One region of the Achromobacter mucicolens genome, then DNA from elsewhere that is predicted to be linked to it. Evidence: predicted binding sites of a transcription regulator. Region 1 holds the regulator's gene; each other region holds the start of a gene.

The links. The regulator LexA, encoded in region 1, represses DNA repair genes until DNA is damaged. The targets are predictions, from matches to a motif close to ACTGTATNNNNATACAGT.
Region 2: the regulator LexA is predicted to act here: its motif matches at 2,585-2,602, upstream of recA (recombinase RecA).
Region 3: the regulator LexA is predicted to act here: its motif matches at 2,414-2,431, upstream of imuA (translesion DNA synthesis-associated protein ImuA).

What each region holds. Positions count from the first base shown of each region.
Region 1 covers NZ_CP123364.1:3,308,907-3,313,187, reverse strand. Annotated here, with positions in the region: gene lon (endopeptidase La) at 1-2,119, shown strand, start outside; gene lexA (transcriptional repressor LexA) at 2,298-2,948, opposite strand; gene QEP15_RS15070 (amino acid aminotransferase) at 3,095-4,281, opposite strand, start outside.
Region 2 covers NZ_CP123364.1:1,598,181-1,602,461, reverse strand. Annotated here, with positions in the region: gene QEP15_RS07300 (LysR family transcriptional regulator) at 1-430, shown strand, start outside; gene recX (recombination regulator RecX) at 528-1,256, opposite strand; gene recA (recombinase RecA) at 1,380-2,441, opposite strand; gene QEP15_RS07285 (response regulator transcription factor) at 2,730-3,419, shown strand; gene QEP15_RS07280 (sensor histidine kinase) at 3,532-4,281, shown strand, end outside.
Region 3 covers NZ_CP123364.1:2,483,276-2,487,556, reverse strand. Annotated here, with positions in the region: gene QEP15_RS11365 (SDR family NAD(P)-dependent oxidoreductase) at 1-765, shown strand, start outside; gene QEP15_RS11360 (IclR family transcriptional regulator) at 802-1,584, opposite strand; gene ypfH (esterase) at 1,584-2,288, opposite strand; gene imuA (translesion DNA synthesis-associated protein ImuA) at 2,456-3,160, shown strand; gene QEP15_RS11345 (Y-family DNA polymerase) at 3,090-4,281, shown strand, end outside.

The sequences.
Region 1 (4,281 bases):
GCACTTCACCTGCCAGGTGTCGCCGATCGAACCGGACGCCATGCAGGGCTCCGAAACCGAAGCCTTGCGCCGCGCCATCGTTGCTCAGTTCGAGCAATACGTAAAACTCAACAAGAAGATCCCGCCCGAGATCCTCACCTCGCTGGCTGGCATCGACGATGCTGGCCGCCTGGCTGACACGATCGCCGCGCATCTTCCCCTGAAGCTCGAGCAAAAGCAGAAGATGCTCGAGATCACGGGCACCTCTGAACGCCTCGAAGGTCTGCTCACGCAACTCGAAACCGAAATCGACATCCTCCAGGTCGAGAAGCGGATTCGCGGCCGCGTGAAGAAGCAGATGGAAAAGAGCCAGCGCGACTACTACCTGAATGAGCAGGTCAAGGCCATTCAGAAAGAGCTGGGCGAAGGCGAAGAGGGCGCGGACATCGAAGAGCTTGAAAAGAAGATCATCGCTGCCCACATGCCCAAAGAGGCGCGCAAGAAGGCCGATGCCGAGCTCAAGAAGCTCAAGCTCATGTCGCCCATGTCGGCCGAAGCCACGGTGGTGCGCAACTACATCGATACGCTCATCAATCTCCCCTGGAGAAAGAAAAGCAAGATTAACAACTCGATCAGCAACGCCGAAACGGTGCTGGACAACGACCACTACGGTCTCGAAAAGGTCAAGGAACGGATCCTCGAGTATCTTGCCGTGCAACAGCGCGTGGACAAGGTGAAGGCGCCGATCCTGTGCCTGGTCGGCCCTCCGGGCGTCGGCAAGACCTCGCTGGGTCAGTCGATCGCCAAGGCCACGAACCGCAAGTTCGTGCGCATGGCCCTGGGCGGCGTCCGTGACGAGGCCGAGATCCGCGGCCACCGCCGTACGTATATCGGTTCCATGCCCGGCAAGATCGTGCAGAACATGTCGAAGGTCGGCGTGCGCAATCCCCTGTTCCTGCTTGATGAAATCGACAAGCTGGGCATGGATTTCCGCGGCGATCCCTCGTCGGCCTTGCTCGAAGTGCTGGATCCGGAACAGAACCATACGTTCCAGGACCACTACATCGAGGTCGATTTCGATCTGTCGGACGTCATGTTCGTGGCGACCAGCAACACGCTGAACATTCCGCCGGCGCTGCTGGACCGCATGGAAGTGATCCGCCTGTCGGGTTACACCGAGGAAGAAAAGATCCACATCGCCCGCGACCATCTGCTGCCCAAGCTGATGAAGAACAACGGCGTGAAGGATACCGAGCTGACCGTGGACGACAGCGCGCTGCGCGATATCGTGCGCTACTACACCCGCGAAGCCGGTGTCCGTGCGCTCGAACGCGAAGTCGGCAAGATCTGCCGCAAGGTCATCAAGCAATTGCTGACCCAAAGCGATCGCGCCAAGGCCGAGGGCAAGACGCCGGAGGTCAAGGCGGTCAACGTCACGGCCGACAACCTCAGCGACTACCTGGGCGTGCGCCGCTACGCGTTCGGCATGGCCGAAAAGGAAAACCAGATCGGCCAGGTGACCGGCCTGGCGTGGACAGAAGTCGGCGGCGACCTGCTGACGATCGAAGTCGCGGACATGCCCGGCAAGGGCGTCATCCAGCGCACGGGTTCGCTCGGCGATGTGATGAAAGAGTCGGTCGAGGCGGCGCGCACGGTTGTGCGTTCGCGGGCTCGCCGTCTGGGCTTTGCCGATAGCGTCTTCGAAAAGCACGACATGCACGTGCACGTGCCGGAAGGCGCAACGCCCAAGGACGGTCCGTCCGCGGGTATTGCGATCACCACCGCCATGGTCTCGGCGCTGTCGCGCATTCCGGTGCGCGCCGACGTCGCCATGACGGGCGAGATCACGCTGCGTGGTGAAGTCCTGCCGATCGGCGGTCTGAAGGAAAAGCTGCTGGCCGCCCACCGCGGCGGTATCAAGACGGTTCTGATCCCGGAAGAAAACGTCAAGGACTTGGCGGAGATCCCGGATAACGTCAAGAACCACCTTGAGATCGTGCCGGTCCGCTGGATCGACAAGGTGCTGGAACTGGCCTTGGAGCGTCTGCCGGAGCCCCTGGCCGAGGAAGAAGCCGTCAAGGAGCCGCTGGTTGCCAAACCTGCGGAACCTGGCTCGACCGACCCGGTGATGAAGCACTGATGGCGTCTTGAACGCCGGGGCGCCCTCGAAAGAGGGTGCCCGAAGCCGAAAGGCGTCACCAGATCTTGTTGACGCCCGAAAGCAAAAAACCCCGCTCTCTGAGCGGGGTTTTCTTTTTGGTGGGCTTGCCTGCCAGTTTGGCCGGGTGGGGTGGGAGCGCCCGCCAGAGAACTGCAGCCTAGTGCAGCGCTTGCGTGCGGATGAGACCCACCGCAATGCCTTCCAGCGCAAATTCCTGATCGGCCTTGACCACGATCGTTTCGAAGTCGGGGTTTTCAGGCAGTAGTTCGATATGGCCGTTCTGGCGTTGGAGCCGCTTGACCGTGACGTCGTCGCCCAGACGGGCCACCACGATCTGGCCATTGCGCGCTTCAGACGCCTTCTTGACGGCCAGCAGATCGCCTTCGAGGATGCCCGCGTCGCGCATGCTCATGCCGCGCACCTTCAGCAGGTAGTCGGGGGCTTGTGCGAAAAGGCTGGGATCCACGCCAACTTCGCGCTCGACGTGCTCGGCAGCAAGGATGGGGCTGCCAGCTGCCACGCGGCCGACCAGCGGCAGGAGAAGCTGGGCGAGCGCGGGGATGGGAAGCGACGATTGCACCGGCGCGGCGGCGGCATCTTTGAGCCGGATGCCGCGTGAGGCGCCAGCCGTGAGTTCGATGGCCCCCTTGCGTGCCAATGCCTTGAGGTGGTCTTCTGCGGCGTTGGGAGAGCGAAAACCCAAGGCCTGGGCAATTTCGGCGCGGGTCGGCGGAAAGCCGGTGCGCGCGACCGTTTGCCTGATGAGGTCCAGGATTTGTTGTTGGCGATCCGTGAGTTTGCTGGCCATGGCGATGATCCGGTGTGAACGGACTGTACATATATACAGCGCCATTCTGGGGGACGTAGCGCAAAAAAGCAAGCGGGGCACGATGCCAATAAAAACGGGACCCGAAGGTCCCGTTTCGACTGCTGACGGCGCACTGCCGACGTGATTTACAGCACGGCTGCGATGCCGGCTGCCACCTTGTCGATGTTGCCGCTGTTCAGCGCGGCCACGCAGATGCGGCCGCTGGACACGGCGTAGACGCCGTGTTCTTCGCGCAGGCGGTCCACTTGGGCGGCGGACAGGCCCGAGTACGAGAACATGCCGCGTTGCTTGAGCACGAAGCTGAAGTCCTGCTTGCCGCCGTGTTCCTTGATCTTGTCGACCAGTTGAGCACGCATCAGGCGGATGCGATCACGCATGCCGGCCAGTTCTTCTTCCCACAGGGCAAACAGCTCGGGCGTGTTCAGCACCGTCGAGACGACCGTGCCGCCGTGCGTGGGCGGGTTCGAATAGTTGGTGCGGATGACGCGCTTGAGCTGGCTCAGCACGCGCGTGGCTTCGTCCTTGCTGCCGGCGACCACGGTCAGCGCGCCGACGCGCTCGCCGTACAGCGAAAACGACTTCGAGAACGACGAGCTGATGAACATGGTCATGTCCATGTCGGCGAACAGGCGCACGACTGCAGCGTCTTCCTTGAGGCCGTCGCCGAACCCTTGGTAGGCGATGTCCAGGAACGGGACCAGGTTGTTTTCCTTCACGACGGCGGCGATCTGCTTCCACTGGTCGGCGGTGGGGTCAGCGCCGGTGGGGTTGTGGCAGCATGCGTGCAGCACGACGATGGTCTTGGCGGGCGCGGCCTTCAGGTCGGCCAGCATGGCTTCGAAGTTCAGGCCACGGGTGGCGGCGTCGTAGTAGGCGTACGTGCCGACTTCAAAGCCGGCGCGTTCGAACAGCGCGCGGTGGTTTTCCCAGCTGGGATCGCTGATCAGCACCTTCGAGCCCGGCAACAGCTGGCGCAGGAAGTCGGCGCCGATCTTCAGGGCGCCGGTGCCGCCCAGGGCTTGCGTGGTCAGCACGCGGCCTGCGGCGGCCAGTGCGGAGTCCTTGCCCAGGAGCAGGGCCTGCGCACCGGCGTTGTAGCCGGCAATGCCTTCGATCGGAAGATAGCCGCGGGCGGCAGCGGCTTCGATGCGGGCGGTTTCGGCCTTGCGCACTGCGCCCAGGAGCGGGATCCGTCCCTGATCATCGTAATACACGCCCACGCCCAGGTTCACTTTACCGGGGCGGGTATCCGCGTTGTATTGTTCGTTCAGACCAAGAATGGGGTCGCGCGGCGCGAGCTCGACGGAATCGA
Region 2 (4,281 bases), 1.7 Mb from region 1:
ATATGAGCTGGTGCTGGCTGTGTCCGAATCCAACCCATTGGCGGGCAGCAAATTCATCCTGCCGGAGCAGTTGGCGGACCAGACCCTGATCACCTACCCCGTGGACAAGCAGCGGCTGGATGTCTTCACCGCCTTTCTGGACCCGGCCGACGTGGAGCCCGCCGCGGTCCGCAAGGCGGAACTCACGCCGATCATTGCGCAACTGGTGGCCAGCAATCGGGGCGTGGCGGCCCTGCCGAACTGGGCGCTGACGGAATACATGAATCAGGGATGGCTGCGGCTTTGCCGCCTGGGCCCGCAAGGCGTGTGGCGCACGTTGTATGCGACCGTGCGCAGCGAGGACACGGACGCCTCGTATATCGACGAGTTTCTGACCATTACCCGCGACGTCTGCTTCAAGACGCTGTCGGGCATCAAGTCGGCGAAGTGACGACCGAAGTGAAGACCGAAGTGAAAACGTAAGGAACAACGACGGCCGCAGCGGCGCCGGCTGGGTAGACGCACGTGGAAAACCACGCCGCCGGGCGTCAGTCTTCGTCGCCCTCGCCGAGGATGCGCCGGATGACGTCGTGCGCGAACCCCCGGCTGGCCAGAAAACGCGCCTGCTTTGCGTAGGCCGCGCGATCTTCGGGCTTGGCGCTGAAGCGCTTTTTCCAGACCTCAAGCGCCCGGTCGTATTCGGTGGCGCGAAGCTGTTCGCGCAGTTCCGCGACCTGGTTGTCGTCCACGCCATGCTGGCGCAATTCCTGCACGATGCGCGCCGCGCCCTGCCGCGAGGCGCGCCGATGAACCAGGCTTTGGGCAAAGCGTTCGGTGGACAGCCAGCCTTCTTTTTCAAGCGCGTCCAGTACCGATTCGACCTCGGCCGCATCTTCGGCATAAGCAGCCAGCTTGCGCGCCAGTTCTTCGCGCGCGTGCTCGCGCCGCGACAGATACCCCACTGCCCGCATCTTCAGTGACGGTCCCTTGCGCGCCTGCTTGCCGTCGGACGTTGACGCCTCGTCGGCGCTGGCGGCGGTGTCGGCACGCCGGCCGCGCGCGGCGCCGCGCTGATTGGAACTTCGCTGCTCGGAACTGCGCTGCCACAGGCCGGAAGATTCAGCGCCATCGGCCGAATCGTCAGACGCTGCGGGTTCGCGTGCCACCCGCGCATCGGACGTGCGCCGCAAGCCTTGCGGCTTGGCGACCGTTTCGAATTCGTCGTCCAACCGGGCGCGTTGGCGCTCGGCGGACGCGGGAGTCGATTTCCAGCTCATGCGCTTTCCTGCTTGCTAAACAAAACGGCAGGCCCATCTTGGCGCCTGCCGCAGTTTCCCAGCCCAGCCGGGCCGGCGATGGGACTTGCCTGAACCGCGGCGAGCCCTGCCGAATGTCCGGGATTATTCGGCGGTGTCTTCCGCCGTGGGCACGAATTCAGCGGCGCGGCTGACGATGCCCTGGTTTTCGCGGACGCGGTTTTCGATTTCGATGGCCATGTCCTTGTGCTCTTTCAGGTATTCGCGCACGTTGTCCTTGCCCTGACCGATGCGGTTGCCGTTGTAGCTGTACCAGGCGCCCGACTTGTCGACGACGTTGGCGGCCACGCCCAGGTCGATGATTTCGCCTTCGCGCGAGATGCCGGCGCCATACATGATGTCGAACTCGGCCTGCTTGAACGGCGGCGCAACCTTGTTCTTGACGACCTTGACGCGGGTTTCGTTGCCGACGACCTCGTCGCCCTTCTTGATGGAACCGATGCGGCGGATATCCAGGCGCACGGACGCGTAGAACTTGAGCGCGTTGCCGCCGGTGGTGGTTTCGGGGTTGCCGAACATGACGCCGATCTTCATCCGGATCTGGTTGATGAAGATGACCATGCAGTTGGTCTTCTTGATGGTGGCGGTCAGCTTGCGCAGCGCCTGGCTCATCAGGCGGGCCTGCAGGCCGGGCAGCGAATCGCCCATTTCGCCTTCGATTTCGGCCTTGGGCACCAGCGCGGCCACCGAGTCGACGACGATCAGGTCGACCGAACCCGAGCGCACCAGCGCGTCGGTGATTTCCAGCGCCTGCTCACCCGTGTCCGGCTGCGAGATCAAGAGGTCGGCCAGATTGACGCCCAGCTTGGACGCATATTGGACATCCAGTGCGTGTTCCGCGTCTACGAAGGCGCAGGTGCCGCCCAGCTTTTGCATTTCGGCGACGACCTGCAGCGTGAGGGTGGTCTTGCCCGACGATTCCGGACCGTAGATTTCGACGACACGGCCGCGCGGCAAGCCGCCGACGCCCAGCGCGATATCCAGACCGAGCGAACCCGTGGAAACCACCTGGATGTCGTGCGAGACCTCGTTGTCGCCGTAGCGCATGATCGAGCCCTTGCCGAACTGCTTTTCGATCTGCGAAAGCGCTGCGGCGAGCGCCTTGGCCTTTTCCGAAGCGGCGGCCTTGGTGGTTTTGTCGTCCATGAGGAGTCCTGTCTGTAACGTATCTGGAAGTCGGAAAAACTGCGGGTCTGAGCTGGCCGGGTCTGAGCTTGCCGGATTTGATGCCTGTCCTACGGCCTGACGTGGAGCCTTGAGCTACGGATCAGATTATGGCATCGGATTGTACTGTACAAAAACCCAGTGTGCCAGCTTTTTGCACGTATACCCTGAGTGGCAAGCCCGGCGCCGTATGACAGAATCCGGAGCGATTCCGGTATTTTCGCCATTCTCCGTCCCCCGGGCCGGCGTGTATCTTCCTAGCAGCAGCCCATGCGTATCCTGATCGCCGAAGACGACAGCATCCTGGCCGATGGCCTGTCCCGCTCGTTGCGCCACAACGGCTATGCAGTGGATGCCGTGCGCGACGGGCTTGCCGCCGATTCCGCGCTGGCCGCCCAGGCCTTCGACCTGCTCATCCTCGATCTCGGGCTGCCGCAACTGGCCGGCCTGGAAGTGCTGCGCCGCCTGCGTGCCCGCAACTCCGCCCTGCCCGTCCTCATCCTGACCGCCGCCGACAGCATCGAGCAGCGCGTCAAGGGCCTGGACCTGGGCGCGGACGACTATATGGCCAAGCCCTTCGCGCTGTCCGAACTCGAAGCCCGCGTGCGCGCGCTGACGCGGCGTGGCGCGGGCGGCGGCGGCACGATGATCAAGCACGGCAAGCTGCTCTTTGACCAGACCGGCCGTGTCGCCATCGTGGACGACCAGACGCTGGACCTGTCGGCCCGCGAGGTCAGCCTGCTCGAAATCCTGCTGACGCGCAGCGGACGCATGGTCAGCAAGACCCAACTGGTCGACCATCTGTGCGAATGGGGCGAGGAGGTCAGCACCAACGCCATCGAGGTCTACGTGCATCGCCTGCGCAAAAAGCTCGAGCCCAGCGGCGTGAAGATCGTCACCGTGCGCGGCCTGGGCTACTGTCTTGAGCGGGACCAGGGTGCGGCGTACCTCGCAAGCTGAGCCCTCACCAGAGCCGCTCAACCAGGAAGCCCTGGATATCATGCAAGCCGGGTCCAAGGGCCCGAGCTTTGCGCCGCCCCAACGTTCGCTGCTGGGCGAAATCCTGGACTGGATGCTGGCGCCGCTATTCCTGCTCTGGCCCATGAGCGTCGCGATCACCTATGTGGTCGCGCAGAACATCGCCAACGTGCCATACGACCGCGCACTGGCCAACAACCTGCACGTGCTGACGCGCCAGGTCCACGCGCAGGACGGCCGCGCGGTGCTGAAGATGACCGACGCCGCGCGCGACGTGCTGCGCGCCGACGAGACGGATAGCGTGTTCTGGCTGGCGCTGGGCAGCCGGGGCGAATACCTGGGCGGCGACCGCGCGCTGCCGCTGCCCACCACCGTGGGACAGCCCCGCCCCGGCGAGGTCCAATACGAGGACGACACGTTGCGCGGCTTTGGCATCCGGCTGGCGTTCACCTGGGTCGACCTGCATCTGCCGGGCACGCAGCCGGCGCTCCTCATCGTGGCCGAGACCGTCGAGAAGCGCACGCAATTGGCCAACGACATCATCAAGGGCGTCATCATCCCGCAGTTCGTGGTGCTTCCGATCGCCGTGCTGCTCGTCTGGTTCGGGCTGTCGCGCGGCGTGGCGCCGTTGAATGCGCTGCAGCAGCGCCTGCGCGCCCGCCGCCCCGACGATCTTTCGCCGATCGACGAGCGCGCCGCGCCCTCCGAGATCGCGCCGCTGGTCGCGGCCATGAACGACCTGCTGGACCGGCTGTCCGCCAACGTGCAGGCGCAGCGCCGGTTCGTGGCCGACGCCGCGCATCAATTGAAGACCCCGCTCGCGGGACTGCGCACGCAGGCGGAA
Region 3 (4,281 bases), 830 kb from region 1:
CTGGTGTTTGGCGCGGGCTCGTCCGGGCCGGGATGGGGCAACGGCAAGGCCGCGGCGGCCCTATACGCACGCGAAGGCGCGTGGGTATTCGCCGTGGACCTGCGGCCGGAGGCCGCCCGCGAAACCTGCGGCATCATCGAAGCCGAAGGCGGGCGCTGCCAGGCATTGACCGCCGACGTGACCGATTCCGGGCAGATCCAGGCGGCGGTCGCCGCCGTGCTGGCGGCCGCCGGGCGCATCGACGTGCTGCACAACAACGTGGGCATCACGGAAATGGGCGATCCCATCGAGGCCACCGAGGAGAGCTGGCATCGCGTGCTGGACACCAACCTGACCGGCGTGTTCCTGACCTGCAAGCATGTGCTGCCCGCCATGCTGGCGCAGGGCGCGGGCAGCATCGTCAACATCTCGTCGCTGGCCTCGATCCAGGTGAATTCCTATCCGTACACCTCTTACTACGCCGCCAAGGCCGGGTTGAACCACCTGACGCGGTCATTGGCCGTGCGTTACGCGCCGGACAATATCCGCGTGAATGCGGTGCTGCCCGGCGTCATCGACACCCCGTTGATCTACAAACAGATCGCGGGCCAGTTCGATGACGTCGAGGAAATGCGGCGGCGGCGCAATGCCGCCAGCCCCATGGGGCGGATGGGCGACGCCTGGGACGTGGCCCATGCCGCGCTGTTTCTGGCAAGCGACGAGGCCAAGTACATCACCGGCGTGTGCCTGCCGGTCGATGGCGGCAAGGCCTGCGCGGGACGCTAGCGCAAAGCCGGCGGGACCGGACTGGCCGGGACGCGATCAGACGCGCGGGGCCAGGTCCGCCGACAATTCCGCCGCCGCGCGCTGCAGCGCAGCCACCACGTCGGCCAGGCGCGCGCCGGACAGGCGCGACCGGATGGCTGCCACGCTCAGCGCCGCCACCACGTGCTGCTCGCGGTCGAGCACCGGCACCCCCACGCCCAGCATGTCCGGAATGATGCGGCCCGGGTTCAACGCATAGCCGTTCCGGCGCGCGGCGGCGATGTCCTCGCGCAGCATGTCGGTCGATGGCAGGTCGGGCGCCGCGCTGGCGTCGTAGCGCGCCAGCACGCGTTCGATATCGTCATTGGGCAGGAACGCCAGCAAGGCCAGGCTGCCCGCGCCAACGCCCAACGGGCGGCGGTGGCCGACTTCCAGCGTCAGGATCTTGATGGGAAAGTCGCCCGTCTTGCGGTCCACGCAGACCGCTTCGTGCCCGGAGCGCACCGACAGGAAGCTGGTGTCGCCCGTGGACTGCGCCAGCCTCAGCACGGCCGATTCGGCGATGGCCTTGATGCCGTGCCGGCTTTCGGCCGCCAGCCCCAGGATGTAGGACTCGCGGCCAAGGCTGTAGGTCTTCAGGCGCGGATTGAGCGACAGGAAGCCTTCCTGCAGCAGCGCCGTGAGCATGCGATGCGCGGTGGGCGGCGTCAGGCCGACATCGCGCACCACGTCCGTCAGGCCCACGCCACGCGCCGGGGCCGCCCCGACGTACTTGAGGATGCGCAACACGCGGAAAATGCTTTGCGCGCCGCCGACGGCGTCGCTCGCGCGGGGCGCCATCAATGCACCGTCGCCCCGTCCGGCGGCGTCTGGTTCAGCCCCAGCGCCGCTTCCCAACTGCGCAGCGGCACGCAGGTCTGCAGGCGCACGATGGCGCGCTGGATCAGGGCGGGATGCAGTTCGTGGCCGACGTGGGTGGCGATGTCGATGGTGGAATCGCCGTGCAGTTCGGCCAGGCGGGCCTGGGCTGCCTGGGCCTGCGACACGCTCATGACCGGATCGTCGGCGCCGTGCAGCAGATGGATGGTGGTGTACTGCGGGGCGCTTTTGGGCAGTTGCGCGTAGCGGCCCGAAAACGCGATCACGCGTCCGGCCATGCCGTCGTGGGCCTGCACCAGCTCCAGCGCCATGATGGCGCCCTGCGAAAAGCCGGCCAGCGCGGTGTCGGACTGCAGCAGGCCGAAACGGGCCTGCGCATCGTGCACGTAGGCTTCCAGGCGCGGCAGGGCCTGGGCCACGCGGTCGACGCGGTTGTCGTCGGTAACGCCGCGCACCGAGAACCACTGCCGGCCGGCGCCGCCGCCATCGAAGGGCTCGAAGCCTTCGGGGATCAGCACCGCCGCGCTCGGAAAGGCCGCGCGTACCGCCTGGGCCAGGGGCTCCAGGTTGGCGGGCGATCCGCCCACGCCGTGCAGCAGGATGAAGAGCTGGCGCACGTCGACGCCCGGATCGGGAAGGAATTCGATAGAACTGGAAGACGCCATGAAACTGCTCCGTGCTGGGCTGGGACCGTGGAATGCGCCCCGATTGCGGGATTGTAAAATGCGCCGCGCCTGGCCGTCCCGGGCCACTTTTCGATACGTCCTGCTGGCGCAAAGCCCGGTACAATACTGTATATTTATCCAGGTATTGAACACCGGGCGCTTTTGCCATGCAGTCCCCCGAACGTATCCATCCCGCGTTGTGGCGCGCCACGCAGTTGGCCAAAGGCGCCGCACGCACCCTGCCAACCGGGCATGCGGCGCTATCGGCCGAACTGCCGGATAACGGCTGGCCGCTGGGATCGCTCGTCGAACTGCTGACGCCCCATCCCGGCATCGGAGAAATCCGCCTGCTGCGTCCCGCGCTGGCCCAACTGGAAACCCGTCGGCCCATTGCCCTGGTGCAGCCTCCCCATGTTCCGCACATCGCCAGCTGGATGAGCTGGCGGCTGGATCCCCGGCAACTGCTGTGGGTGGCGCCGGAAAAACCGGTGGATGCGCTGTGGGCCAGCGAACAGATCCTGAAGAACGCCAGTTGCGGCGCGCTGATCTGCTGGCTGCCCCACGTGCGCCCGGAATCCCTGCGCCGCCTGCACCTGGCGGCCCAGGCCAGCGACCTGCTGTTCATCGCCGTGCGCCCGTCCCGCGCCGCCCAAAGCGCCACGCCCGCCGCCTTGCGGCTAGCGCTGGCGCCCGCGCCGGGCGGCCTGTCCGTACACATACTGAAGCGCCGGGGGCCTGTCTGCGACACCCCGCTGTACGTGGGCCTGGAGCCCGGCGCCCTTACCCCCTCTTCTCCCCGCCATGCGCCTCTGGATCGCCGCATACCTGCGCTGCCTGCCGCTGGACGCCATACGCCCGCACTGGCCGCATGAACAGCAGGCGTTCGCCGTTCTGGACCAGGAACGTGTGGCCGCCCTGACGCCCGCCGCCCGCCAGGCCGGCGTGACGCCCGGCATGCGCCGCGCGGGCGCGGCGGCCATCGCGCCTGGCGTGGAACTGCTGCCCCGCCAGCCGCAGGCTGAAGCCGACGCCTTGCAGGGCGCGGCGCTGGCCCTCTTGCAGTACACCCCCGAAATCGCGCTGGCCGACGGCGACACCGTGCTGCTGAATGTGGGCGCCAGCCTGATGTTCTTTCGCGGACCGCGGGCGCTGAGCCGGCGGGTGGCCGCCACGCTGCGCGCGCTGGATCTGCGGGTGTCGCTGGGCATGGCGCCCACGGCCACGGGCGCCTGGCTGCTGGCGCGGCGCGCCGGCCGGGGCGTGCCCCGCCGCACGCTCAAGCTGCCCACCCTGGCGCGGCGGCTCGATGCCCTGCCCCTGTCGCTGCTGCCCCAGGCGCAAGGCCGCCGCAACTGGCTGGACGACATCGGCTGCCACACGCTGGCGCACCTGCGCGCCCTGCCCCGCGCGGGCCTGCAGCGGCGCAGCGCGCCCGATCTGCTGCAAGCGCTGGACGCCGCCTACGGCCAGACGCCCGAACTCTACCGCTGGCTCGAACCGCCCAACCAGTTTTCGCGGCGGATCGAGCTCATGGACTATGTGGAACACACCGACGCCGTGCTGGCGGTGGCGGGACGCCTGGCCGAGCAGCTGGGCGGCTGGCTGACCGCCCGGCAACTGGCCGTGCGGCGCGTGGTGCTCAGCATGGATCACGAACGCGGCCGCCACGCCCGCCCGCCGACCGAACTGGAGGTCGCGCTGGCCCAGCCCATCTGGCAGGCCTCGCAGCTTCTGCATCTGCTGCGCGAAAAACTGAACCACTTCACGCTGGAAGCCCCCGTCATCGCGGTGGCGCTGCACGCGCCCGACACCGTCGAGCAACCCGCCGCCAGCACCACCCTGTTCCCCGAGCCGGGCGGCACCGCCGCCGACCACGCGCGGCTCCTGGACCTGCTGGTGGCGCGGCTGGGCCGCGACCGGGTGCGTCATGCCCGGCCCACCCCCGACCACCGTCCCGAGGCCGCCAACGCATGGACCGACGCGCTGGCCGCGC